Regions from separate parts of the Pseudomonas sp. GG8 genome, predicted to be linked through region 1. Evidence: predicted binding sites of a transcription regulator. Region 1 holds the regulator's gene; the other holds the start of a gene.

Region 1 (11,730 bases):
CAACCAATGCTGCGATCACCAAGCTGGCCGAAGCACGCAGGTCGGTCGCCATGACGGGCGCGCCTTTGAGTAGATCAACACCGGTCACGACCGCGGTATTACCTTCAACCAGGATCTGTGCGCCCATGCGTTGCATCTCATAGACGTGCATGAAACGGTTTTCGAAGACCGTTTCAATCACGGCACCGGTGCCTTCGGCGATAGCGTTCAGCGCAACGAACTGCGCCTGCATATCGGTCGGGAACGCCGGGTAGGGTGCGGTGCGCAGGTTCACGGCTTTAGGCCGCTTGCCGTGCATGTTCAGTTCGATCCAGTCAGCGCCAGTAGTGACTTCAGCGCCCGCTTCCTGGAGCTTGAGCAACACAGCTTCCAGAATGGTTGGATCGGTGTCCTTGAGCTTGACGCGACCGCCAGTGGCCGCCGCCGCTACCAGGTAAGTGCCGGTCTCGATGCGGTCAGGCATCACTTTATAGGTGGCACCGTGCAAGCGCTTAACGCCATCGATGGTGATGGTGTCAGTGCCCGCGCCGGTGATGTTCGCACCCATGGCGATCAGGCAGTTGGCCAGGTCGACCACTTCCGGTTCACGGGCAGCGTTCTGCAACACGCTACGGCCGTTGGCCAGACTGGCTGCCATCATGATGTTTTCGGTACCGGTCACGCTGACGGTATCAAAGAAGAAGTTCGCTCCACGCAGGCCGCCTTCTGGCGCCTTCGCTTTGATGTAGCCGCCTTCGACGTCGATGGTCGCGCCCATGGCTTCAAGGCCACGGATGTGCAAATCGACCGGACGCGAGCCGATGGCGCAACCACCAGGCAACGCCACTTCTGCTTCGCCGAAACGAGCAACCATCGGACCCAGCACCAGAATCGAAGCACGCATGGTTTTCACCAATTCGTACGGGGCGATCAGGGTCTTGATGGTGCGCGCGTCGATTTCAACGCTAAGCTTTTCGTCGATCACAGGCTCAATGCCCATGCGCCCGAACAGCTCGATCATGGTGGTGATGTCGTGCAGGTGCGGCAGGTTGCACACTGTCACCGGCCCATCGGCCAGCAACGTTGCAGCAAGAATCGGCAGGGCAGAGTTCTTTGCCCCGGAAATGCGGATTTCGCCATCAAGACGAACGCCGCCAGTAATAATCAGTTTATCCATTAGAATCTCGACGCCAATTGGCTCAGGTGCGCTCGGCCCATGCAGCGCGGCTGAAAAATTTCATAGTGATCGCATGGATGCTGCCATCGGCGATCCAAGGGTTCAAATGGGCATAGATCTGCTGCTGACGCTTGACTGGGCTAAGGGTCGCCATCTCGTCACTGATCACATTCAGCTGAAAATTGCAGCCTTCACCTTCAACTTCTACCTGGATTTCCGGCAGCTTTCCTTCAAGGAAGCTTTTAACTTCTACGGCCTGCATGCTTAACCTCGATCGGCGCCCTACGCGCGCGGGTCGGCCATCATACAAAAAAGCCCCCTCGCTGCGAACCCCGGAATGACAGACTCGGACGGAAAGCTTTCTTTTATGACGGCTGATTCGGTTCCAGCAACTCAATCAAGCCGGACACTTGGGCAATTTGGCGCATATCTTCCGGCAGCGACTGAACGCTGACAGCTTTTCCGGCAGCGTCGGCATCGCGCATGAACGCGAGCAGCAAAGCCAGGCCGACACTGCTGGATTTCTCCACTGCGGAACAGTCCAGAATCAACGCCGGCGCGGTGCATGCCTTGATCAGGGCCTGACCTTGCTTGCGCAAGGCCGGCCCGGTGCGGAAGTCGAGCACGCCACTCAGGTACAACTCACCTGCAGCGCCAAGACGAACACCTGATTCACTCATTGACAGGTTTCTCGGCCGCTTGATCGATGGTGCTCTTGGCCTTGGCAACTTCGCCCGCCCAACCGTTGATGGTTTTATCAAGGTCATTGCCATTGTGCTGCATGGCGTCAGCAAACTGATCACGGAACAGCTTGCCAATGTTGATGCCGTTGATAATGACGTTACGCACTTTCCACTCGCCGTTGATTTTCTCGAGTGTGTAGGACACGGGATACAGGGCGCCGTTGTTGCCCTTGACCTGCATATCGACGCTGGTGCGGGTGTCATTTTCTTCTTTGGCTGCGGCGACTGTAATGCCCTGATTGTTGTATTCGAGCAGTGCGTTGCCATAGAACTGCATCAGACTCCGCTTGAAATTATCCTGAAAACGCAGCATTTGTTCAGGTGTCGCTTTGCGAGAGTACTTGACCGTCATGATGCTTTTCGAGATGCCCTCGGCATCCACTACTGGGCCGACGATGCGATTCAATGCATCGTAAAAGGCGCTCGGATTGGTTTTGTATTGCTCTTTATGAGCGGCCAGATCGCTCAGCAACTCCTTGGTCGTGCGATCCACCAGATCATGGGCGGACGGCGCGGCCACAGCATTCGCAACCAATGGAAGCGCAGCCAGCAATACAAGCAGGCCACGGCGCAAGATCGATATCATGGAAAAGCTCCTCATTTGGCGTCTTTACTCACAGTATTGAGCAGGAATTTACCGATCAGATCCTCCAGCACCAGCGACGACTGGGTATCGTGGATCGTGCCGCCGTCTTTGAGCAGCGCCTCTTCCCCGCCCACGCTGAGACCGATGTACTTCTCGCCCAGCAAACCGGCGGTAAGAATGGAAGCCGTGGAGTCCGATGGCAGGTTATTCACCCGTTTTTCAACCTCCATTGTCACCCGACCGGTAAAACTGTCGCGATCCAGATCGATAGCAGTGACCTTGCCGATTGTAACGCCCGCCAAGGTCACCTTGGCTCTGACAGTCAAACCGGCAATATTGTCGAAGTAGGCATAAAGTTTATAGCTGTCGTTGGTCGCGCTTACGCTCAAACCACTGACCCGCAAGGCCAGCAACAGCAAAGCCAAGATCCCGGCCAGCAGGAATAGGCCGACACCGGTTTCCAGGGTGCGGTTTTGCATCAAAAGTCTCCAAACATCAGGGCAGTCAGAATAAAGTCCAGGCCTAATATGGCCAACGAGGCATACACCACTGTTTTAGTGGTGGCACGACTGATCCCTTCCGAAGTGGGCTCACAGTCGTAACCCTGAAACACGGCAATCCAGGTAACCACAAAAGCAAAGATTACGCTTTTAATAACACCATTGAGCACGTCATCCCTGAAGGACACGCTGTTTTGCATATTTGACCAGAATGAGCCTTCGTAAACGCCCAGCCAGTCGATCGCAACCCAGGAGCCGCACCAGATTCCGACCACACTGAAGATCATCGCCAACAACGGCAGAGAGATGAATCCCGCCCACAGACGCGGCGCAACGATGTACTTGAGTGGATCGACGCCAATCATTTCCAGACTGGACAATTGCTCAGTGGATTTCATGTTGCCGATTTCAGCGGTCAACGCGGAACCCGCGCGCCCGGCGAACAGCAGAGCCGCAACCACAGGCCCCAACTCACGCAACAGGGTCAACGCAACCATCTGCCCGACGGCCTGCTCCGAGCCATATTTAGTCAGGATGTTGAAGCCTTGAAGCGCCAACACCATGCCAATGAAGCCCCCCGAGACCACAATGATCAGCAGGGACATGACGCCGATTGAATGCAGCTGCCTGACCAGCAGTTGAAAACTGCCGCCAATGCCGCCTCGGCCGAACAACACATGAACCAGAAATATGCCCGAGCGCCCCAGCACCGTAATGCTATCGATCGCAGCGTGCCCGAATAGACGAATCCGCTCCAGTAGTGACTTTCTGCGCATCAGCGCTTCCCCAAAAGTTCGTCGCGATAATCCGGTGCCGGATAGTGAAATGGCACAGGGCCATCAGGTTCGCCGGTCATGAATTGGTGAATACGAGGGTTGTCCGAGTTCATCAGTTCCTCGGGGGTCCCCTGCCCCAATACCTCGCCGTCGCCCACCACATAAAGGTAGTCAGCGATACTCGCTGTTTCGGCAAGGTCGTGGGACACCACAATACTGGTGATCCCCAACGCATCGTTGAGCAACCGAATCAAGCGCACCAGCACCCCCATGGCAATCGGGTCCTGGCCCACGAAGGGTTCGTCGTACATCAGGATTTGCGGGTCAAGAGCAATCGCCCGAGCCAATGCCACGCGGCGCTTCATGCCGCCGGACAACTCGTCGGGCGTCAGCTCGATGGCGCCGCGCAGTCCGACCGCCTGCAATTTGAGCAAGACGATGTCGCGGATCATTTCTTCCGGCAAATCGGTGTGCACGCGAAGCGGAAAGGCCACGTTCTCGAACACATCGAGGTCCGTGAACAAGGCGCCACTCTGAAATAGCACGCCCATTTGCTTGCGTGCGTCGAACAGGTCACTGCGCGACAATTCCGGCAGATTCTGGCCGTTGACCCATACCTCGCCTTTGCTGGGACGCAGCTGCGCACCCATCAAACGCAGCAAGGTTGTCTTGCCACAACCGGAAGGCCCCATGATGCCGGTGACCTTGCCCCGCGGAATACGAATATCAACATTATTGAAAATGCTGCGCGTCCCGCGCATGAAGGTGACACCCTTCAGCTCGACCGCGTAGGCGTTATCGGCACTCATCTAAACTCCTTGCGATACAGCCTCACACTCTGACGCCAGGTCCGTGCCGCAAGACACGCGCTGTGGCTGTCCGGAGGCAGAACCGGCGGCGAACTATACCACCGCCCGCGCACGTGGCCCACGGTAGAAGCCTCTTTCGTTACGGTGCGAGATAGATAATTCGAACAATTGCGAAACACCTATAAAGGATGCAATCACTCCGCGTGCACCTGACCTGATTTTGGGCGCACGACAAAGTCGGACGATCAAGCGTGAGGGATTGAGCCATTACCGCTATAATCGCCGCCTTTTCATCAGGCTGACCGATTTTTGACATGAGCCAATCCAGCGACCTGATTCAAACAGCACAACGCACCATCCGCCTCGAAATAGAAGCCGTAGAAGGCTTACTGGCCCGTATCGACGCGGATTTCGTACGCGCTTGCGAGATGATTCTGGCCGGCACAGGCCGTGTCGTAGTGGTCGGCATGGGCAAGTCCGGGCACATCGGCAACAAGATTGCCGCCACCCTGGCAAGCACGGGCACCACCGCATTCTTCGTCCACCCGGCTGAAGCGAGCCATGGCGACATGGGCATGATCACCCGCGACGACATCATTCTGGCGATCTCCAACTCGGGTTCGACCGCCGAAATCGTCACCTTGCTGCCCCTGATCAAACGCTTGGGCATCAAGATGATCAGCCTGACCGGCAACCCTGATTCGCCGCTGGCCAAGGCCGCAGAAATCAATCTCAATGTTTACGTCACGCAAGAAGCCTGCCCGCTGAACCTGGCCCCTACGTCCTCGACTACCGCCGCACTGGTGATGGGCGACGCACTGGCGGTCGCCTTGCTCGAAGCCCGCGGGTTCACGGCAGAAGACTTTGCCTTCTCCCACCCGGGCGGCGCGCTTGGCAGACGTTTGCTGCTCAAAGTCGAACACGTCATGCATACCGGTGAAGATTTGCCAAAGGTTCAGTGCGGCACGCTACTGCGTGATGCGCTGATGGAAATGACCCACAAGGGCTTGGGCATGACCGCCGTGGTGGAGGCCAATGGCCGCCTCGCCGGGATATTTACCGACGGCGACTTGCGCAGAACCCTGGACCGCAGCATCGATATTCGTCAGGCGAGCATCGACGAAGTGATGACACTCCACGGCAAGACAGCTCGCCCCGAGATGCTTGCAGCCGAGGCGCTGAAAATCATGGAAGACCACAAAATTGGAGCCTTGATCGTGGTCGACAAGAACGACCACCCTATTGGCGCCTTCAACCTGCAAGACCTGCTGCGCGCGGGGGTTATGTAATGAGCGAAGCGACGATGCAGGACCTGCTGCAACGCGGCAAGAACATCAAACTGGCCATTTTCGACGTCGATGGCGTGCTGACGGACGGACGCCTGTACTTTCTCGAAGACGGCAGTGAGTTCAAAACGTTTAATACACTCGACGGCCAAGGCATAAAAATGCTGATTGCCTCGGGCGTGCACACCGCTATCATCAGCGGGCGTCGCACGCCGGTGGTCGAGCGCCGCGCGCAGAATCTGGGCATCCAACACTTGTATCAAGGCCGCGAAGATAAACTGGTCGTTCTTGACGAACTACTTGCCCAACTCAATCTAAGCTATGAACAGGTCGCGTACTTAGGTGACGACCTGCCAGACTTGCCTGTCATTCGGCGCGTTGGCCTTGGCATGGCGGTCGCCAATGCGGCCGGTTTTGTTCGCCAACATGCACACGGCATTACTCAGGCTCGCGGCGGCGAAGGCGCAGCGCGCGAATTTTGCGAGTTGATCCTTAGCGCTCAAGGCAGCCTTGAAGCGGCCCACGCCGCCTACTTATAGAAGTCATTTATGCTGAGTAAAAAGATTCGCCGGTTTTTGATTCTGGGCGTGCTTGCGCTGATGCTGGCGGCCGCAGGCTACTGGAACATCAGCCCTGAAACCTTTCTGGAGCAGCGGGTTGCACCCGTTGACCCGGCCGCCATCGACTTTTATGCGATGAATGCTCACAGCCTGCAGTTCCTGCCGGACGGCAAGCTTCAATACGACATGACCGCCGACAAGGTCGAACATGTGCAGATTTCCGACATCACCCTGCTGACCAATCCAGATCTGCAACTGTATCGCGGCGCCCTCTTTCCCTGGCATGTCCAGAGCAAGAAGGGAGAAGTCTCTCCCGGCGGCACCGAGGTCGAGCTCATCGATTCAGTACGTATCGCACGCACTGACGAAAAAAACCGGACAACGATTATTACCAGCAGTCGAATGACTGTATTCCCACAGAAGCAATATGCGCAGACCGAGCAAGCCGTTAGAATCGACGGTTTCGGCGGCGTATCCACTGGCACGGGTATGAAAGCGTATTTGAACGACGGCAGGATGCACCTGCTGTCCAACGTAAGAGGACAGTATGAGGCTCGTTAAAACCCTCCCTTTTTTGCTCGGTTTGGGCGCAGCACTGGGAAGCGTGAGCGCCTGGGCTCTGCCGACGGACCGCGATCAGCCTATTCATATTCAGTCTGACGATGCGCAACTCGATGACAAGCAGGGCATTGCCACCTACAAAGGCAATGTCATCATCACCCAAGGCTCCATGAAGATCACGGGCAACACCGTGACCATCACCCGGACGCCAACAGGTGAAGTCGACGTATTTACCGCCGTTGGCAATCTTGCTTACTACGAACAGAAACCTGCCGTCGACAAGCCTATCGTTCAAGCGTACGGCGTGACCATCCAGTACTTCGCCGCCCTTGACCGGATCATCCTGATCGACAAGGCCAAGGTCATCAACGACGGCAATACGTCCGAAGGCGAGAAAATCGTCTATGACACGACGAAACAAATCGTCAATGCCGGCCGCGCCAACGGAGCCAAGGTGACGGCACCACGTCCGCGGATCGACATGGTCATCCAGCCGAAAAACAAACCCGCACCGCAGAAGGCTCCGTAATGGCGACGCTTAAAGCCCAGCATCTGGCTAAAAGCTATAAGGGTCGCCAGGTTGTGCGCGATGTCAGTCTCTCGATCGAGAGCGGGCAAATCGTGGGGCTGCTTGGCCCTAACGGTGCTGGCAAAACCACCTGTTTCTACATGATCGTAGGTTTGGTCCAGGCCGATCAGGGTCGCGTCTTGATCGACGATCAAGACGTCAGCCATCAACCCATGCACGGTCGCGCACGCGCCGGGATCGGCTATCTGCCGCAGGAAGCCTCGATTTTTCGCAAACTGTCGGTTGCCGATAACATCATGGCGATCCTCGAGACCCGCAAGGAACTCGACCGTACAGCGCGTCGCAAGGAGCTGGAAAGCCTGCTGCAGGAGTTCCACATCAGCCACATACGCGACAACCTGGGCATGAGCCTGTCCGGCGGTGAACGCCGTCGTGTGGAAATCGCTCGCGCCCTGGCGACTTCGCCAAAATTCATCTTGCTCGATGAACCGTTTGCCGGTGTCGACCCCATTTCCGTCGGCGATATCAAGCAAATCATTTATCACTTGAAAGCCAAGGGCATCGGCGTACTGATCACCGATCACAACGTACGTGACACCCTGGATATTTGTGAAACCGCTTACATCGTCAACGACGGGCAACTGATCGCTGAGGGTGATTCAGAAACCATTCTGGCTAACCAACTGGTTAAAGAGGTTTACCTCGGCCATGAGTTCCGCCTGTAAGCTCTGCGGTGTTTCGCTCTTCATCGGCGACGGACGCTAGGGTGCAGTGCTGACAAGAACATTAATTGTCATCACGCTCTAGGCAAACACTTAGGTTTCAGGCATATAATTTGCTTAAGTTGGCGCTTCGGCGCCCTGTAGTGGATGGCGCATGTGCGCCGGCGAAATAAGGTGTTAAGCCCCTGCCATGAAACCATCGCTAGTCCTGAGAATGGGCCAGCAGCTGACGATGACACCGCAGCTGCAACAGGCCATCCGCCTCCTCCAATTGTCGACCCTGGACCTTCAACAGGAAATCCAGGAAGCGTTGGAGTCGAACCCTATGCTGGAACGCCAGGAAGAAGGCGACGACTTCGACAATGCCGATCCGTTGGCCGACAACATAGAGAAACCCAATCCTGACGTACAGGAACCTACCTACCAGGAGCCCGCCCCGACGGTGGACAACCTGGAAGAAGGCGACTGGAACGACCGCATCCCCAACGAGCTGCCCGTTGATACCGCTTGGGATGACGTGTATCAGACCAGTGCCAGCAGCCTGCCCAGCAGCAACAACGACGATGACGAATGGGACTTCACCACTCGCACATCGGCCGGCGAGAGCCTGCAAAGCCATCTGTTGTGGCAATTGAATCTGGCCCCCATGTCCGATACTGATCGGTTGATCGCCGTCACGCTGATCGACTGCATCAACAATCAGGGCTACCTGGACGAGTCGCTTGAGGAAATCCTCGATGCCTTCGACCCGGAAATGGATGTCGAACTGGATGAAATCGAAGCAGTACTGCACCGTATCCAGCAATTCGAACCCGCGGGTATCGGCGCTCGCAACCTGAGCGAATGCCTGTCACTGCAATTGCGTCAGCTCCCCGCGAAGACTCGCTGGCTGGCCGAGGCACAACGCTTGGTCGGAGACTTCATCGACCTGCTTGGCAGCCGCGACTACGCTCAGCTGATGCGGCGCATGAAGCTCAAGGAAGACGAACTGCGCCAGGTCATTGAACTGGTGCAGAGCCTCAACCCGCGCCCAGGCTCGCAGATCGAGTCGAGCGAGGCCGAATACGTTGTGCCCGACGTGATCGTGCGCAAAGACAACGAGCGCTGGCTGGTAGAGCTCAATCAAGAGTCCGTGCCCCGTCTGCGGGTCAACCCCCAATACGCAGGGTTCGTCCGCAGGGCCGACACCAGCGCTGACAACACCTTCATGCGCAATCAGTTGCAAGAGGCACGCTGGTTCATCAAGAGCCTGCAGAGCCGCAACGAAACGCTGATGAAAGTGGCCACGCAGATCGTCGAGCACCAGCGCGGCTTTCTTGAGTATGGCGACGAAGCCATGAAACCCTTGGTTCTGCATGACATCGCCGAAGCGGTAGGCATGCACGAATCGACGATTTCACGTGTGACCACGCAAAAATTCATGCATACCCCGCGCGGTATTTACGAACTGAAATATTTCTTTTCCAGTCACGTAAGCACCTCAGAGGGCGGAGAGTGTTCGTCCACGGCCATTCGCGCGATCATCAAAAAACTGGTAGCTGCGGAAAATCAGAAAAAGCCGTTGAGTGACAGCAAGATCGCTGGTTTACTGGAGGCACAAGGCATTCAGGTAGCTCGGCGCACGGTCGCTAAATACCGCGAATCACTTGGGATAGCACCTTCAAGCGAACGCAAGCGATTGATGTAAGGGTGGCCGTACGCCGTAGCGTTCCAGTGGTAGGCATTCAAGCCTGCCTCTTTATGTACTGGCAACGAAGGAGACGCTGTATGCAAGTCAACATCAGTGGACACCAATTGGAAGTGACCAAGCCCCTGCGCGAATACATCGAGCTCAAATTCAAGAAGCTCGAAGGGCACTTTGACAAGATTACCAATGTGCAGGTAACGATGGCAGTCGAGAAACTGAAACAGAAAATCGAAGCCACACTGCACATCCACGGTGGAGAGGTGGTCGCTAACGCAGAACATGACGACATGTATGCGGCAATCGACCTACTCACTGACAAGCTGGACCGACAATTGCTCAAGCATAAGGAAAAGCAGCAGAACATCCTGAAAGGTGCGACTGCTCGCTAACACCCACAACCCATGATCCGACTTGAAAATATCCTGACTGCCGGCCGTTCACTCGTGAACGTGCCGAGCAGCAGTAAAAAAAATGTTCTTGAGCAAGTTGCCAAACTGATCGGCCGTGAAACGGAGCTTGATTCGGACTTGGTACTCACGAGCCTTATTGCCCGCGAAAAACTCGGCTCGACCGGTTTCGGCAATGGCATCGCCATCCCGCATTGCCGGCTGGCGGGCTGCCCAATGCCCATCAGCGCCCTCCTGCACCTCGACACCCCCGTAGATTTTGACGCCATCGACGGCAGGCCTGTAGACCTGCTTTTTGTCCTTCTAGTCCCGGAAGCCGCCACCGACGAACACCTGGAGCTGCTGCGCCAGATAGCCAGCATGCTCGACCGCGCCGATGTGCGCGACCGCCTACGCAGCGCCCAAAGCGATGAAGCGCTTTATCAAGTGGTGCTGGACGTGCAGAACGGCCATTAATGATGCGCATGATCATCGTCAGCGGCCGATCCGGCTCCGGCAAGAGCACAGCACTGGATGTACTGGAAGACAACGGCTTCTATTGCATCGACAACCTGCCTGCAGGCCTGCTCCCGGAGCTGGCTGAACGTGCCCTGATTCATACCGAACTGGCTCAGCCGCTGGTCGCCGTGTCCATCGACGCGCGCAATCTGCCGAGCCATCTGTCGCGTTTTCCCGAATTACTGGAAGAGGTCCGCAGCCGCCACATCCAATGCGATGTGCTGTACCTCGACGCCGATGAAGAGACCCTGCTAAAACGATTCTCTGAAACCCGTCGTCGCCACCCCCTGAGCAGCACCAACCGCTCGCTTGCCGAAGCGATACGTGACGAGAGCAACCTGCTTGGGCCGATCATCGATCTGGCCGATCTGAAAATCAACACCACGCACCTGAACCTCTATCAACTACGTGACATGCTCAAACTGCGCCTGCTGAACAAGCCGGAGCCAGGCACCGCGTTTCTGGTTGAGTCGTTTGGTTTCAAACGTGGCATGCCAGTAGATGCTGATCTGGTATTCGATGTGCGCTGCCTGCCCAATCCCTACTGGAAGCCGGAGTTGCGCGAACTGTCCGGGCTCGACCAGCCCGTAGCCGATTATTTGGCGGCACAGCCGGATGTAGAAGAGATGTTCCAGGACATCTACGCGTACCTGAACAAATGGTTGCCACGCTTTGCAGCCAGCAACCGCGCCTACGTGACTATTGCCATTGGCTGCACCGGCGGGCACCACCGCTCTGTCTACCTGACCGAGCGCCTGGGTCAGGTCTTGCAACAATCCCTCAAGAACGTTCAGGTCCGCCACCGCGACCTCAGCTGAAAGGACCCTCATCGCGATGCCCGTTCGTCAAATCACTATCATCAACAAGCTTGGCTTGCACGCGCGCGCCGCCGCTAAATTCGTCGGCGTCG
Region 2 (11,730 bases), 5.0 Mb from region 1:
TCTATACCGTCGCCGTGGCCTTTGCGGGCGGCCCGTGGGCAGTGTTTGCGAGCATGCCAAAAACCGAAATCAGCGCCGTGACCTGGAGCGTCGGCACACAATTGGCAATCGGCAGCTTGCTGGCCATGCTGATCGCGGTCGGCGCGGCGATCTGGCTGTTACGCCGCAAGTTGCAACCACTGTCGGATCTGGTTCGTCAGGCTGAAGCCCTGGGCGCGGGCGACCTGAGCGCGCGTCTGAATGTTTCCAGTCACGATGAAATCGGTCAATTGGCGCGCAGCTTCAATCAGATGGGTGAAGCCTTGTCGAACATGGTCGCGCACATCCGCAGCGCGGCACAGGAAGTCAGTGGCCGCGCTCAGACGCTGTCCGGCTTGTCAGGGGGGGCCTACGAAGGCATGGAGCAGCAGTCCGGGGAGATCACCAGCATGGCTGGCGCCGTGGAAGAGTTCAGCGCCACCTCATTGAACATCGCCGACAACATGGGCAGCACCGAGCGCCTGGCGCAGGAGAACGCTCAGCAGACCCGCATTGGCCGCACCTCAATGGATGAAGCCTCGGCATCTCTTGAGCAGATCGCGTCCTCGCTCAAAGGCACGGCCACGGTGATTGACACCTTGGGCCAGCGCTCTCAGGAAATCGGCGGGATCGTCGGCGTCATCACCTCGATTGCCGAGCAGACCAACCTGCTGGCTCTCAACGCCGCGATTGAAGCTGCCCGTGCCGGCGAACAAGGCCGTGGTTTCGCGGTGGTAGCGGATGAGGTGCGTAATCTGGCCTTGCGCACCCGTCAGGCGACCGACCAGATTTCAGGCATGATCGTGAGCATTCAGCAAGAAACCGGAAACGCGATCAGCACCATGGAACAGGGCAACGCGCTCATGCAAGAAGGCCTTTCACTCAACGCAAAAGTCGCAGCCGCCCTGACCCAGATCGACGAAAAAAGCCGCTCCGCAGGCGAACAATTCGCTGCCATCACCACCGCCACCCAAGAACAAAGCAGCACCGCTACCTTGCTTAGCAGCAACCTGCAGAGCATCGCCATGGCCAACAGCGAGCAGCGCGAAGTCGTCTCCCACCTGGCTATCACCGCGAAAGAACTGGACGAACTGGCAGCGGATTTGCGCAAAGAGGTCAATCGGTTTCGGTGATACAAGGTTTGCGTTCACCGAAAACCTCTTTTAGATACGCTGCTGCCGATCAAGCTTTTGTGAAGTGTTTCTCGCTAAAAAGCTTGGCCGCGTAATCGACTGTGCACTGGTCGTGAAAAGGGTTGGCCTCACAAGCCCCTGAGGGCTGTGCCGGCCTTTTCGCGGCTCTTATTCTGCGTGTGACCCCATCAATTACTCGACGGCCGATACTGCAACGCCTCGGCCAGATGGCTGCGCCCAATCGCATCGACCTGTTCCAGATCAGCCAGCGTTCTTGCCACTTTCAACAAGCGGTGTGCGGCCCTGAGTGACAGGGTCAAACGCTCGCAGGCGGTTTCCAGCCAGTTTTCGTCGGCGCTGGACAGCGAGCAGTGTTTGCGCAGGCCCGGTAGGTCGAGAAAGGCGTTGGCGCAGCCTTGGCGCCGTTGTTGCCGCTCGCGGGCCTGGGCCACGAGGGCGGCGGCGCTGGCGGTGTCGTCGCCGGTTTGCGGGGTGGGGTTGAGTGCCGTGGCTTCGCGGGCTACGGTCAGGTGCAGGTCGATGCGATCCAGCAGCGGGCCGGAAAGCTTGTTGCGGTAGCGCTGAATCTGCTCGGTGGAACAACGACAGCGACCGCTGGGCTCGCCCAGATAGCCGCAAGGGCAGGGGTTCATCGCGGCCACCAACTGAAAGCGCGCCGGGAAGCGTACCCGGTCGCGGGCTCTGGCAATGACGATGTGCCCGGACTCCAGTGGCTCACGCAGCACCTCCAGCACTTTGCGATCAAACTCGGGCAGCTCATCGAGAAACAGCACGCCATGGTGGGCAAGGGTGATTTCGCCGGGTTGCGGACGACTGCCGCCACCCACCAGCGCGGCACCTGAGGCGGAATGGTGGGGCTGCCGAAAGGGTCGCTGTGGCCAACTGGTCAGAGGACTCTGGCTGGCGACCGACTGAATTGCGGCGACCTCCAGGGCTTCATGTTCATCCAGTGGCGGCAACAGGCCTGGCAGACGACTGGCAAGGAGCGTCTTGCCGGTGCCGGGAGGCCCACTGAAAAGCAGATTGTGCGCGCCCGCCGCCGCCACCAGCAATGCGCGTTTGGCGGCGGTCTGGCCTTGCACCTCGCTCAAGTCTGGATAGGGTTTGCTCAGGTGCAGCAGGCCGCTGGATTCGTAGGGGACAATCGGGGCCCGGCCATTGAAGTGCGCCACCAGCTCCAGCAGATGATTGACTGCAATCACCCGCAACCCGGACGCCAGACACGCCTCTTCGGCATTGGCCGCGGGCACGATCAACGTATGGCCCTCGGCACGAGCAGCCAGTGCGGCAGGCAAGACGCCCTGTATCGGCCTTATAGCGCCCGAGAGCGCCAATTCACCCAGGCATTCGACATCCTGTAACGCGTGAGCAGGCAGTTGCCCACTGGCGGCGAGCAAACCCAGGGCAATCGCCAGATCGAAACGCCCACCGTCTTTGGGCAGGTCGGCTGGCGCGAGGTTGAGGGTAATTCTGCGGGCAGGGTATTCGAGGCCGGAATTGAGGATGGCACTGCGGACCCGATCCTTGCTTTCCCTGACTGCGCCTTCAGGCAAGCCCACCAGCGTCAGCGCGGGAAGCCCGTTGGCCAGATGGCACTCGACAGTGACGGCTGGCGCTTCCACACCCACCTGAGCGCGACTGAGCACGATGGCGAGAGACATGATCATTCCTTGATGTCTGAAGAACCGCATCCTGCGGGAATTCGGGGGGAAGCTGGGGCGAGGAATCGATACAGGGTGTGAATGGATAGCCCTGTATGGGAGCAATCGGGACGCGTAGTTTTTTTCGCGAATGAATTCGCTCCCACCGGGATTGGACGGTGAGCGTCCAGAAGTCGCGCGGTTGTTACTCTGCCGGTGGCGTCAGTTTCGCTTCCATCTCGGTCACTTTGGCTTCCAGCGCTTCAAGGCGGGCACGGGTGCGGGCGAGGACGGTCATCTGGCTGTCGAACTCTTCGCGGCTCACTAAATCAAGCTTGCTGAAGCCGCTTTGCAGCAGGGCTTTGAACTGGGTTTCGAATTCGTTGCGCGGGACAGGCGTTTCGCCGTTGAACAAGCGAGAGGCGTGGCCACTCAGGGCGTCGAGGAAGGCTTTGGGCGCGAGCATGGTCAGAGTTCCGGAAACAGATGGGCGGCAGTATATCACGCAGCATCTATAGTCAATTCAGATCGCCCCTTCTGCACGCTTTTCGCGCATGGGGACGGGCGCATGCGCACTGTTGTTGTGCGTCCTGATCACCGCAATCGGTGGCTGGGAAAGTGATTGTTGGCCAAGGCCCTGTATTCAATGAGAATTCACGAGATGGCAAGCTTTCTGCTTAGTGGCATATGACCCATGCACTGATGCAGTCGCTGTGACGATTGCAGTGCGGCAGGCGAAGCGGGGAAGTGTTTCGTCAGAAGCGGTTTTCTGGGGTTGATCGGGGCTGTTAAGGCGACCGACACGTTACAAAGCCAGGCACTGCGCTTAGACTTGAGTCGGGTTTGTTTTCCTGGGGCAAGTCCACCAATTCGGGAGAAAGTTTCATGAAGCTAGTCACTGCCATCATCAAGCCGTTTAAATTGGATGACGTGCGCGAGTCACTGTCGGAGATCGGCGTGCAGGGCATCACCGTCACTGAAGTCAAAGGCTTCGGTCGGCAAAAGGGTCACACCGAGCTGTATCGCGGGGCGGAATACGTAGTCGACTTCCTGCCCAAGGTGAAAATCGATGTTGCGATCGATGACAAGGATCTTGATCGAGTGATCGAGGCAATAACCAAGGCTGCCAACACCGGCAAAATCGGTGACGGCAAGATCTTCGTGGTCAATCTGGAACAGGCCATTCGCATCCGTACCGGCGAAACCGATACCGACGCAATCTAAGCCGCCAACCCCAACGCCCCAGGAGTAAAACAATATGACTCTGCGTCAATTCGCAGGGCTAGGAGCCCTGTTGTCCCTTGTAATCCCTGGTCTGGCCATGGCGGCAGACCCAGTGGCTGCGCCTGTCCTCAATTCCGGCGACACTTCCTGGATGATGACCTCGACGGCGTTGGTGCTGTTCATGACCATTCCCGGCCTGGCGCTGTTCTACGGCGGTATGGTTCGGTCGAAAAACATTCTTTCTGTAATGATGCAGTGCTTCGCGATTACCGGTCTGATCAGTATTCTGTGGGTCATCTACGGCTACAGCATTGCATTCGATACGACGGGGATGGAGGTGGGCGTCGTCAACTTCAATTCCATCTTCGGCAGCCTGGGCAAGGCATTCCTCGCTGGCGTGACGCCATCGAGCATCACTGGCCCGGCAGCGCTGTTCCCTGAAGCGGTGTTCGTCATCTACCAGATGACCTTCGCCATCATCACCCCGGCGTTGATCGTCGGAGCATTCGCTGAACGGATGAAATTCTCCGCCATGCTGGTCTTCATGGGTATCTGGTTCACGCTGGTCTATGCGCCAATCGCGCACATGGTCTGGAGTGGTCCGGGCGCACTGTTGGGTGATTGGGGCGTTCTCGACTTCGCTGGCGGCACCGTGGTTCACATCAACGCCGGTGTAGCGGGCCTGGTTGCCTGTCTGGTACTGGGCAAACGTAAAGGCTTTCCGACCACCCCAATGGCTCCGCACAATCTGGGTTACACCCTGATCGGCGCGGCAATGCTTTGGGTAGGTTGGTTCGGCTTCAACGCCGGCTCCGCTGCTGCGGCCAACGGCACTGCCGGTATGGCAATGCTCGTGACCCAGATTGCGACCGCTGCTGCCGCACTGGGCTGGATGTTCGCTGAATGGCTGACCCACGGTAAGCCAAGTGCTCTGGGCATCGCTTCGGGTGTAGTTGCCGGTCTGGTTGCCATTACCCCTGCCGCCGGTACTGTTGGGCCAATGGGCTCCCTGGTGATCGGCCTGGCTGCTGGCGTGGTCTGCTTTTTCTGCGCTACAACCCTGAAACGCAAGCTGGGCTATGACGACTCCCTGGACGCTTTCGGTGTGCACGGTATCGGCGGTATCCTCGGCGCGATCCTGACCGGTGTATTCGCTGCACCTTCGATGGGTGGCTTCAATGCGGCAACCACCGACATTGCGGCACAGGTCTGGATCCAGTGCAAAGGCGTAGGCTTCACGATCATCTACACCGCGATTGTGACCTACGTCATTCTCAAGGTCCTGGACATGGTCATGGGTCTGCGTGTGACTGACGAGGAAGAAGCTGTCGGCCTCGACCTTGCGCTGCACAACGAACGTGGCTACAACCTGTAAGTCGACACACAAAAATTGCCCGGGCGACCGGGCATTTTTTTGTCTGAAGTTTGTCGATACACACAGGATAGAGAGGGTTATTTGCTTTTGGGCGGCGGCTTACACAAAAGGTGGTCTATTACGCGCTTTGTTTTTTCTTCCAGCGCGTTAGAATGCGCGCCGAAGCGTGGAGAACTGTATGTGGCAACAGACGCTGATTACTCTGCGAGCAAAGCCTCGCGGGTTTCATCTGGTAACCGACGAGATACTGGCAGGCCTGCCTGAGCTGCGCACTTGTCGGATCGGTCTATTGCATCTGTGGCTACAGCATACCTCGGCCTCGTTGACCATCAACGAGAATGCCGACCCGGCTGTGCGTCGTGATTTCGAGCGTTTTTTCAATCGTCTGGTGCCCCAGGGTATGGACGTATATGAACATGACGACGAAGGCCCCGATGACCTGCCGGCGCACTTCAAGGCCAGTTTGCTTGGCTGCCAGTTGAGTTTGCCGGTCACGGCGGGGCGATTGGCGCTGGGCACCTGGCAAGGTGTTTATCTGGGTGAGCATCGTGACGTTAGCGGTGCTCGCAGAGTCCTCGCCACCTTGTACGGTGATGAGGCATGACCACTGATTTTCAGCGGTCGTTGATTTTTTTCCGGCAGCCTTCGACAGTGGGCGTAGCTGGGCTATAACTAATCTGCTTTCGCAAGTCATGAGGTAGAACATGAGCGACGATGACAACGATGAAATGGTAGACGATCTGGAAGGTGAAGAGGACGGTGAGGAGCTCGCTGCTGCTGCCGAAGACGATGGCGCCGACGCTGATGACAGCATCGAAGCCTCGGTCACTCCCACCAAGGGTAAAGCCAAGGCCGCTGTCTCGGTGGATGAACTGCCGAGCGTAGAAGCCAAGAACAAAGAGCGCGACGCTCTGGCCCGTGCGATGGAAGAGTTCCTCTCCAAAGGCGGCAAGGTTGTCGAGGTGGAGCCCAACGTCGTTGCCGATCCGCCGAAGAAGCCTGACAACAAGTACGGTAGCCGACCTATCTAAACGGTCGTTTATCGAACAAAAAAAAGCCCGCTGTCGCCGCGGGCTTTTTCTTGTCTGAAAATTGCTCTCAGCCCCAACTCGCCAACAATTCCGGCAATTGCATCAGGCTTTGAATCTCGGCGTCAGGCTGCCTGTCGGCTTCCCAAGCTTTGCCTGTGGGATTGAACCAGATGGCGCGAAACCCAACCTGCTGCGCCCCTGCGATATCGTCGCCGGGGTGGTCGCCGATGTGCACGGCTGCGCTGGCATCGACCTTGCCGCGCTTCAGCGCTTCAAGGAACGGGGCCGGGTCGGGTTTGCCGATGCCCAGCTCTTCGGCACACAGGGCGAACGCGAAATAATCAGCCAACCCCAGGCGGCGGATGTCGGCATTGCCGTTAGTCACAACCCCCAGGGTGTAGGTTTTGGCGAGAATTTCCAGCGTCGGCTGAGCCTCGGGGAATATCTCGATTTGATGCCGTGCGTGCAGGAAGACTTCGAAGCTTTTGTCGGCCAATTCCTGCGCGTGGGCATGTGCGTAGCCAGCATCCTCCAGCGCATGAAACAGCACGCGTCGACGCAGCGCGCTGATTCGGTGCTTGAGCGTGGGGTCGGCCTCGACCAGTCGTGCGCGTATGGCCCACAGATGCTCCACCGGCACCGGGCCGAGATTCGGCGCGTGTTCGGCCAGCCAGTCACGCAGCACGGCTTCGGCGCTGACAATCACCGGCGCGGTGTCCCACAGGGTGTCATCGAGGTCGAAGGTAATCAGTTTAATCATGATCGGTGCCCTTGCTGCGTTTGGCCCTGGGATGGGCGCTGTCGTAAACCGTGGCCAGATGCTGGAAGTCCAGATGCGTATAGATCTGCGTGGTGGTGATGTCGGCGTGGCCGAGCAGTTCCTGCACCGCGCGTAGATCCTGTGAAGACTCGAGCAAGTGGCTGGCAAACGAATGGCGAAGCATGTGTGGATGCAGATTTTGCCCCAGTTCGCGTTCGCCCGCCGCTTTCACGCGTAGCTGAATTGCCCGGGGACCCAGGCGACGCCCTTGCTGGCCGATGAATACCGCATCGTCCTCCGGATTGGCCAGTGCGCGCAACGGCAACCATATTTCCAGGGCTTCACGAGCCTTCTTGCCCACTGGCAAAACGCGGGTCTTGCTGCCTTTGCCGAGTACTTGAATCAATCCGTCACTCAAATCGAGTTGTTCGAGATTGAGCCCGGTCAGTTCCGACAGGCGCAGGCCCGACGAGTAGAACAGTTCCAGGATCGCTTGATCGCGACGAGCCAGAAAGTCGTCCTCGACCGCGCCGTCGAGCAATTGCAGGGCGCGATCGGCATCAAGGGTCTTCGGCAGGCGGCGCTCGCCCTTGGGTGGCGACAAACCGTTGGCTGGATCGTGATCGCACAGGCCTTCGCGGTTCAAGTAACGGTATAGGCCGCGAACCGCTGACAACAGGCGCGCCAGGCTGCGCGAAGACTGGCCTTGCTGATGCAGACGGGCGATCAGGCTGCGCAGGTGCTGAATATCCAGCGCCGACCAACTGCTTAGCTGCTGTTTTTCGCAAAACGCGAGGACTTTGCCCAGGTCACGGCGGTAGGCTTCCAAGGTATGGGAGGACACTTGGCGCTCACTGCGCAGGTGCGTGCAGTAAGCGTCAAGTTGACTTTCCATGGTCAGCGAACCGAGCGTAGTGACTGGGTGAAGCGCGGCAACACCCGGCCCAATACTTCTGCGATATAGCTGAGAAACAGCGTGCCGACGGAGCTTTTGTAGTACTGCGGATCGCGGCTGCCGATGGCCAGAACGCCATGCAGGCCTTGATGAATCAGGGCAACGACGGCGGTTGAGCCGATTTGTTCGCCTTGTTCGCGGCCGAACAAAAAGGTCAGCTCGTGCTCGCGCAGTGCGCCGCAGACAGTCTTGTCGCCCGAGATCAGGCCACCGATGGCTTTCTGCGCGTCGGCACTGCTGACCCAGCGGCCTACGGGCATGGGGTTGTCGCTGAACAGAATGAGGCTGACGAAGGGCACCTGAAACTCTTCGCGGAGGCTGTCTTCCACGGCGATGACCACTTCTTCCAGGCTACTGGCGTCCATCAACGCGAGGATCAGGCGACGGGTCTTGTCGAACAGTCGATCATTGTCGCGCGCCACGTCCATCAGTTGCGAAAGGCGGTGGCGCATCTCGATATTGCGGTCGCGCAACAGTTTGAGCTGGCGCTCGACCAGCGATACGGTATCGCCGCGCTGGTGCGGGATGCGCAAGGCTGGCAGGAGCTCTTCGTGTTCAACAAAGAACTCCGGGTGATGACGCAAGTAAGCGGCGATAGCCTCCGCCTCAAGGGCTGGCGCTGCGTTGTCGGCAGGTGCTTCGCTGGGCTTTTCGGCTGAAATCTGAGGCTGATCGGTCATCGGATTTGCTCACTCATAGACGAACCTGTCCTTCGTAAACCCGCACTGCAGGACCCGTCATCATCACGGGATGGCCTGGGCCTTCCCACTCAATGGACAAGCGCCCGCCAGGCAGGTCGATCAACAGGGGCGAATCCATCCAGCCCTGACTGATGGCAGCCACCGCCGCCGCGCAAGCGCCGGTACCGCAGGCCTGGGTTTCCCCTGCACCACGCTCCCAGACGCGCAGTTGCGCGCGTTGGCGATCAACCACATGCAAGAAGCCGACATTGACCCGGGCCGGGAAGCGCGGGTGATGCTCCAGCTTCGGCCCAAGCTCATGCACGGGCGCATTATTGATGTCTTCGACACGCAAAACTGCGTGTGGATTGCCCATCGATACTGCGGCAAGCTCAATGATTTGGCCATCGACTTCGACGGGATAGCTCGGCGCCTGTTCGTCGGCCTGAAACGGAATCTCTTCTGGAATCAGGCGTGGAGGGCCCATGTTGACGCTGATCTGGCCGTCGCTGCGTATGTCCAGTTCGATGATGCCGCTTTTGGTTTCCACGCGAATCTGGCGCTTGGTGGTCAGGCGTTTGTCCAGCACGAAGCGGGCAAAGCAGCGCGCGCCGTTGCCGCACTGCTCGACCTCGGAGCCGTCGGAATTGAAAATCCGGTAACGGAAATCGACCTCCGGGTTGCTCGGCGCTTCGACCAGCAGCAGTTGGTCGAAGCCGATCCCGGTGTGGCGATCACCCCATTGTTTGGCGTGCTTGGGCAAAATGTGCGCGTGCTGGCTGACCAGGTCCAGAACCATGAAGTCGTTGCCCAAACCATGCATCTTGGTAAAACGCAGCAGCATGGGGTTACTCCGGCAGCAGGCTTTCGCCAGCAAACAGCTCTGCCACAGTCTCGCGGCGGCGCACTTCGAACGCTTCGGCGCCATCGACCAATACTTCGGCGGCGCGGCCGCGGGTGTTGTAGTTGGAACTCATGACGAAACCATAAGCCCCAGCCGAATGCACCGCCAGCAAATCACCCTCGGCCAGCACCAGTTGGCGCTCCTTGGCCAGGAAGTCACCGGTTTCGCAGATCGGTCCGACGATGTCGTAAGTGCGTGGCTGGCCGTCGCGTGGGCGAACGGCGCTCACGTCCATCCAGGCCTGATACAACGCTGGACGAATCAGGTCGTTCATCGCCGCATCGACGATGGCGAAATCTTTGTGTTCGGTGTGCTTGAGGTATTCAACCTGGGTCAGGAGCACGCCGGCATTGGCTACGATGAAGCGACCGGGCTCGAACACCAGTGCCAGGTCACGACCGTCAAGACGCTCACGCACAGCCTTGATGTAGTCGCTGGCCAGCGGGGGTTCTTCGTCGCGATAACGCACGCCCAAACCGCCGCCAAGATCCAGATGGCGCAAGTGAATGCCGCAATCGCCAAGGCGATCGACCAGCGCCAGCAAGCGATCCAGTGCATCAAGGAACGGCGGCAGGCTGGTCAGTTGCGAGCCGATATGGCAATCGACGCCGACTATATCCAGGTTCGGCAGTTGCGCGGCTCGGATGTACACGTCTTCGGCGTCGGCGATGGCGATGCCGAACTTGTTTTCTTTGAGCCCGGTGGAGATGTACGGGTGGGTGCCCGCATCGACATCCGGGTTGACGCGCAGGGAGATCGGCGCGCGTACGCCCAGCTCTGCGGCCACCACTTGCAGGCGCTCCAGCTCGTCGGTTGATTCGACGTTGAAGCAGTGCACGCCGACTTCCAGGGCGCGACGCATGTCTTCGCGAGTCTTGCCGACGCCGGAGAACACGATTTTTCCGGGTTCGCCGCCAGCGGCCAGCACGCGTTCCAGCTCACCCCGGGACACGATGTCGAAACCAGCGCCTAAACGCGCCAGGACATTGAGTACAGCCAGGTTGGAGTTGGCTTTTACCGCAAAGCACACAAGGTGCGGCATACCGTCCAGTGCATCGGCATAGGCACGGTATTGCGCTTCGATGTGCGCGCGGGAGTAGACGTAGGTCGGCGTGCCGAAACGCTCGGCAATGGCAGACAACGCTACAGCCTCCGCGAACAGTTCACCGTCGCGGTAGTTGAAGGCGTCCATGGGTGTTCCCTAGTAAGTAGAGTGCTTATGCGATTGCGATTGCGATGATTTTGCTTGGTCTTCAGGGGATTTGCTGTCGTCGGGCAGGTACAGCGGCCCTTTCTGACCACAGGCAGAGACGAGGCAAGCGACCGCGAGGAGCGCAGCAAGGGAAGAGATCAGGCGCTTCATGGCGAAATCCTTTGTAAAAGCATTAATTGCGCACGAGTATACCGGCCACCCAGCGCCTTGCCTATGCGGCCGCCTACCCGTCCGGCGGGGCTCCGGGCAAGGCCCTGATGATTTGTCCCGGCGCGATGATGCATTATCGACATTGCCGCCTGCTGTTGGGCGGGTATGCTTTGCATTTGTCCGAATGCGACCGTATCTTGCGGCGCTGCGTCACCGGTAGACACTTTTTTGAGGTTCCCGTAATGAGTTTGACTGAAGCCCGCTTTCACGATTTGGTCGATGCCACCCAGCAAGCGCTGGAGGATATTTTCGATGAGAGCGATCTGGATCTGGACCTGGAAAACTCGGCCGGCGTGCTGAGCGTGAAGTTTGAAAATGGGACCCAGCTTATTTTCAGCCGCCAGGAACCGTTGCGTCAGCTATGGCTGGCCGCGCGTTCCGGTGGTTTCCATTTCGACTACGACGAAGAGGAGAAGCGTTGGGTGTGCGACTCCAGTGATGAGTTGCTCAGCGAAATGCTCGCACGCATCACTCTGGATCAGGCCGGCGTCGAACTTGAGTTCGACGAGATCTGACAGTGGCCGACAGCACCGCTTCCGCGCCGGTCAAACCGGCGAAACCCTTGT

Evidence for each region. Region 1 encodes sigma-54, which starts transcription at its own class of promoters, with help from an activator protein. Its sites were predicted from a motif close to ANTGGCATNNANNTTGCTNT; they were not measured.
Region 2: the regulator sigma-54 is predicted to act here: its motif matches at 3,473-3,492, upstream of glnK (P-II family nitrogen regulator).

What each region holds. Positions count from the first base shown of each region.
Region 1 covers NZ_JBRIIP010000001.1:311,705-323,434, reverse strand. The annotation lists gene murA (UDP-N-acetylglucosamine 1-carboxyvinyltransferase) at 1-1,156, opposite strand, end outside; gene ACVBEG_RS01635 (BolA family protein) at 1,179-1,418, opposite strand; gene ACVBEG_RS01630 (STAS domain-containing protein) at 1,522-1,836, opposite strand; gene ACVBEG_RS01625 (MlaC/ttg2D family ABC transporter substrate-binding protein) at 1,829-2,485, opposite strand; gene mlaD (outer membrane lipid asymmetry maintenance protein MlaD) at 2,497-2,964, opposite strand; gene mlaE (lipid asymmetry maintenance ABC transporter permease subunit MlaE) at 2,964-3,761, opposite strand; gene ACVBEG_RS01610 (ATP-binding cassette domain-containing protein) at 3,761-4,570, opposite strand; gene ACVBEG_RS01605 (KpsF/GutQ family sugar-phosphate isomerase) at 4,885-5,859, shown strand; gene kdsC (3-deoxy-manno-octulosonate-8-phosphatase KdsC) at 5,859-6,395, shown strand; gene lptC (LPS export ABC transporter periplasmic protein LptC) at 6,405-6,977, shown strand; gene lptA (lipopolysaccharide transport periplasmic protein LptA) at 6,964-7,506, shown strand; gene lptB (LPS export ABC transporter ATP-binding protein) at 7,506-8,231, shown strand; gene ACVBEG_RS01580 (RNA polymerase factor sigma-54) at 8,419-9,915, shown strand; gene hpf (ribosome hibernation-promoting factor, HPF/YfiA family) at 9,996-10,304, shown strand; gene ptsN (PTS IIA-like nitrogen regulatory protein PtsN) at 10,317-10,778, shown strand; gene rapZ (RNase adapter RapZ) at 10,781-11,638, shown strand; gene ACVBEG_RS01560 (HPr family phosphocarrier protein) at 11,655-11,730, shown strand, end outside.
Region 2 covers NZ_JBRIIP010000001.1:5,336,790-5,348,519, forward strand. The annotation lists partial or broken gene ACVBEG_RS25105 (Cache 3/Cache 2 fusion domain-containing protein) at 1-296, shown strand, start outside; gene ACVBEG_RS25110 (methyl-accepting chemotaxis protein) at 429-1,151, shown strand; gene ACVBEG_RS25115 (YifB family Mg chelatase-like AAA ATPase) at 1,340-2,833, opposite strand; gene ACVBEG_RS25120 (accessory factor UbiK family protein) at 3,018-3,278, opposite strand; gene glnK (P-II family nitrogen regulator) at 3,698-4,036, shown strand; gene ACVBEG_RS25130 (ammonium transporter) at 4,071-5,411, shown strand; gene ACVBEG_RS25135 (secondary thiamine-phosphate synthase enzyme YjbQ) at 5,590-6,015, shown strand; gene ACVBEG_RS25140 (hypothetical protein) at 6,116-6,442, shown strand; gene ACVBEG_RS25145 (HAD family hydrolase) at 6,510-7,202, opposite strand; gene xerC (tyrosine recombinase XerC) at 7,195-8,097, opposite strand; gene ACVBEG_RS25155 (DUF484 family protein) at 8,100-8,837, opposite strand; gene dapF (diaminopimelate epimerase) at 8,851-9,681, opposite strand; gene lysA (diaminopimelate decarboxylase) at 9,686-10,933, opposite strand; gene lptM (LPS translocon maturation chaperone LptM) at 10,943-11,104, opposite strand; gene cyaY (iron donor protein CyaY) at 11,347-11,679, shown strand; gene ACVBEG_RS25180 (DUF1289 domain-containing protein) at 11,682-11,730, shown strand, end outside.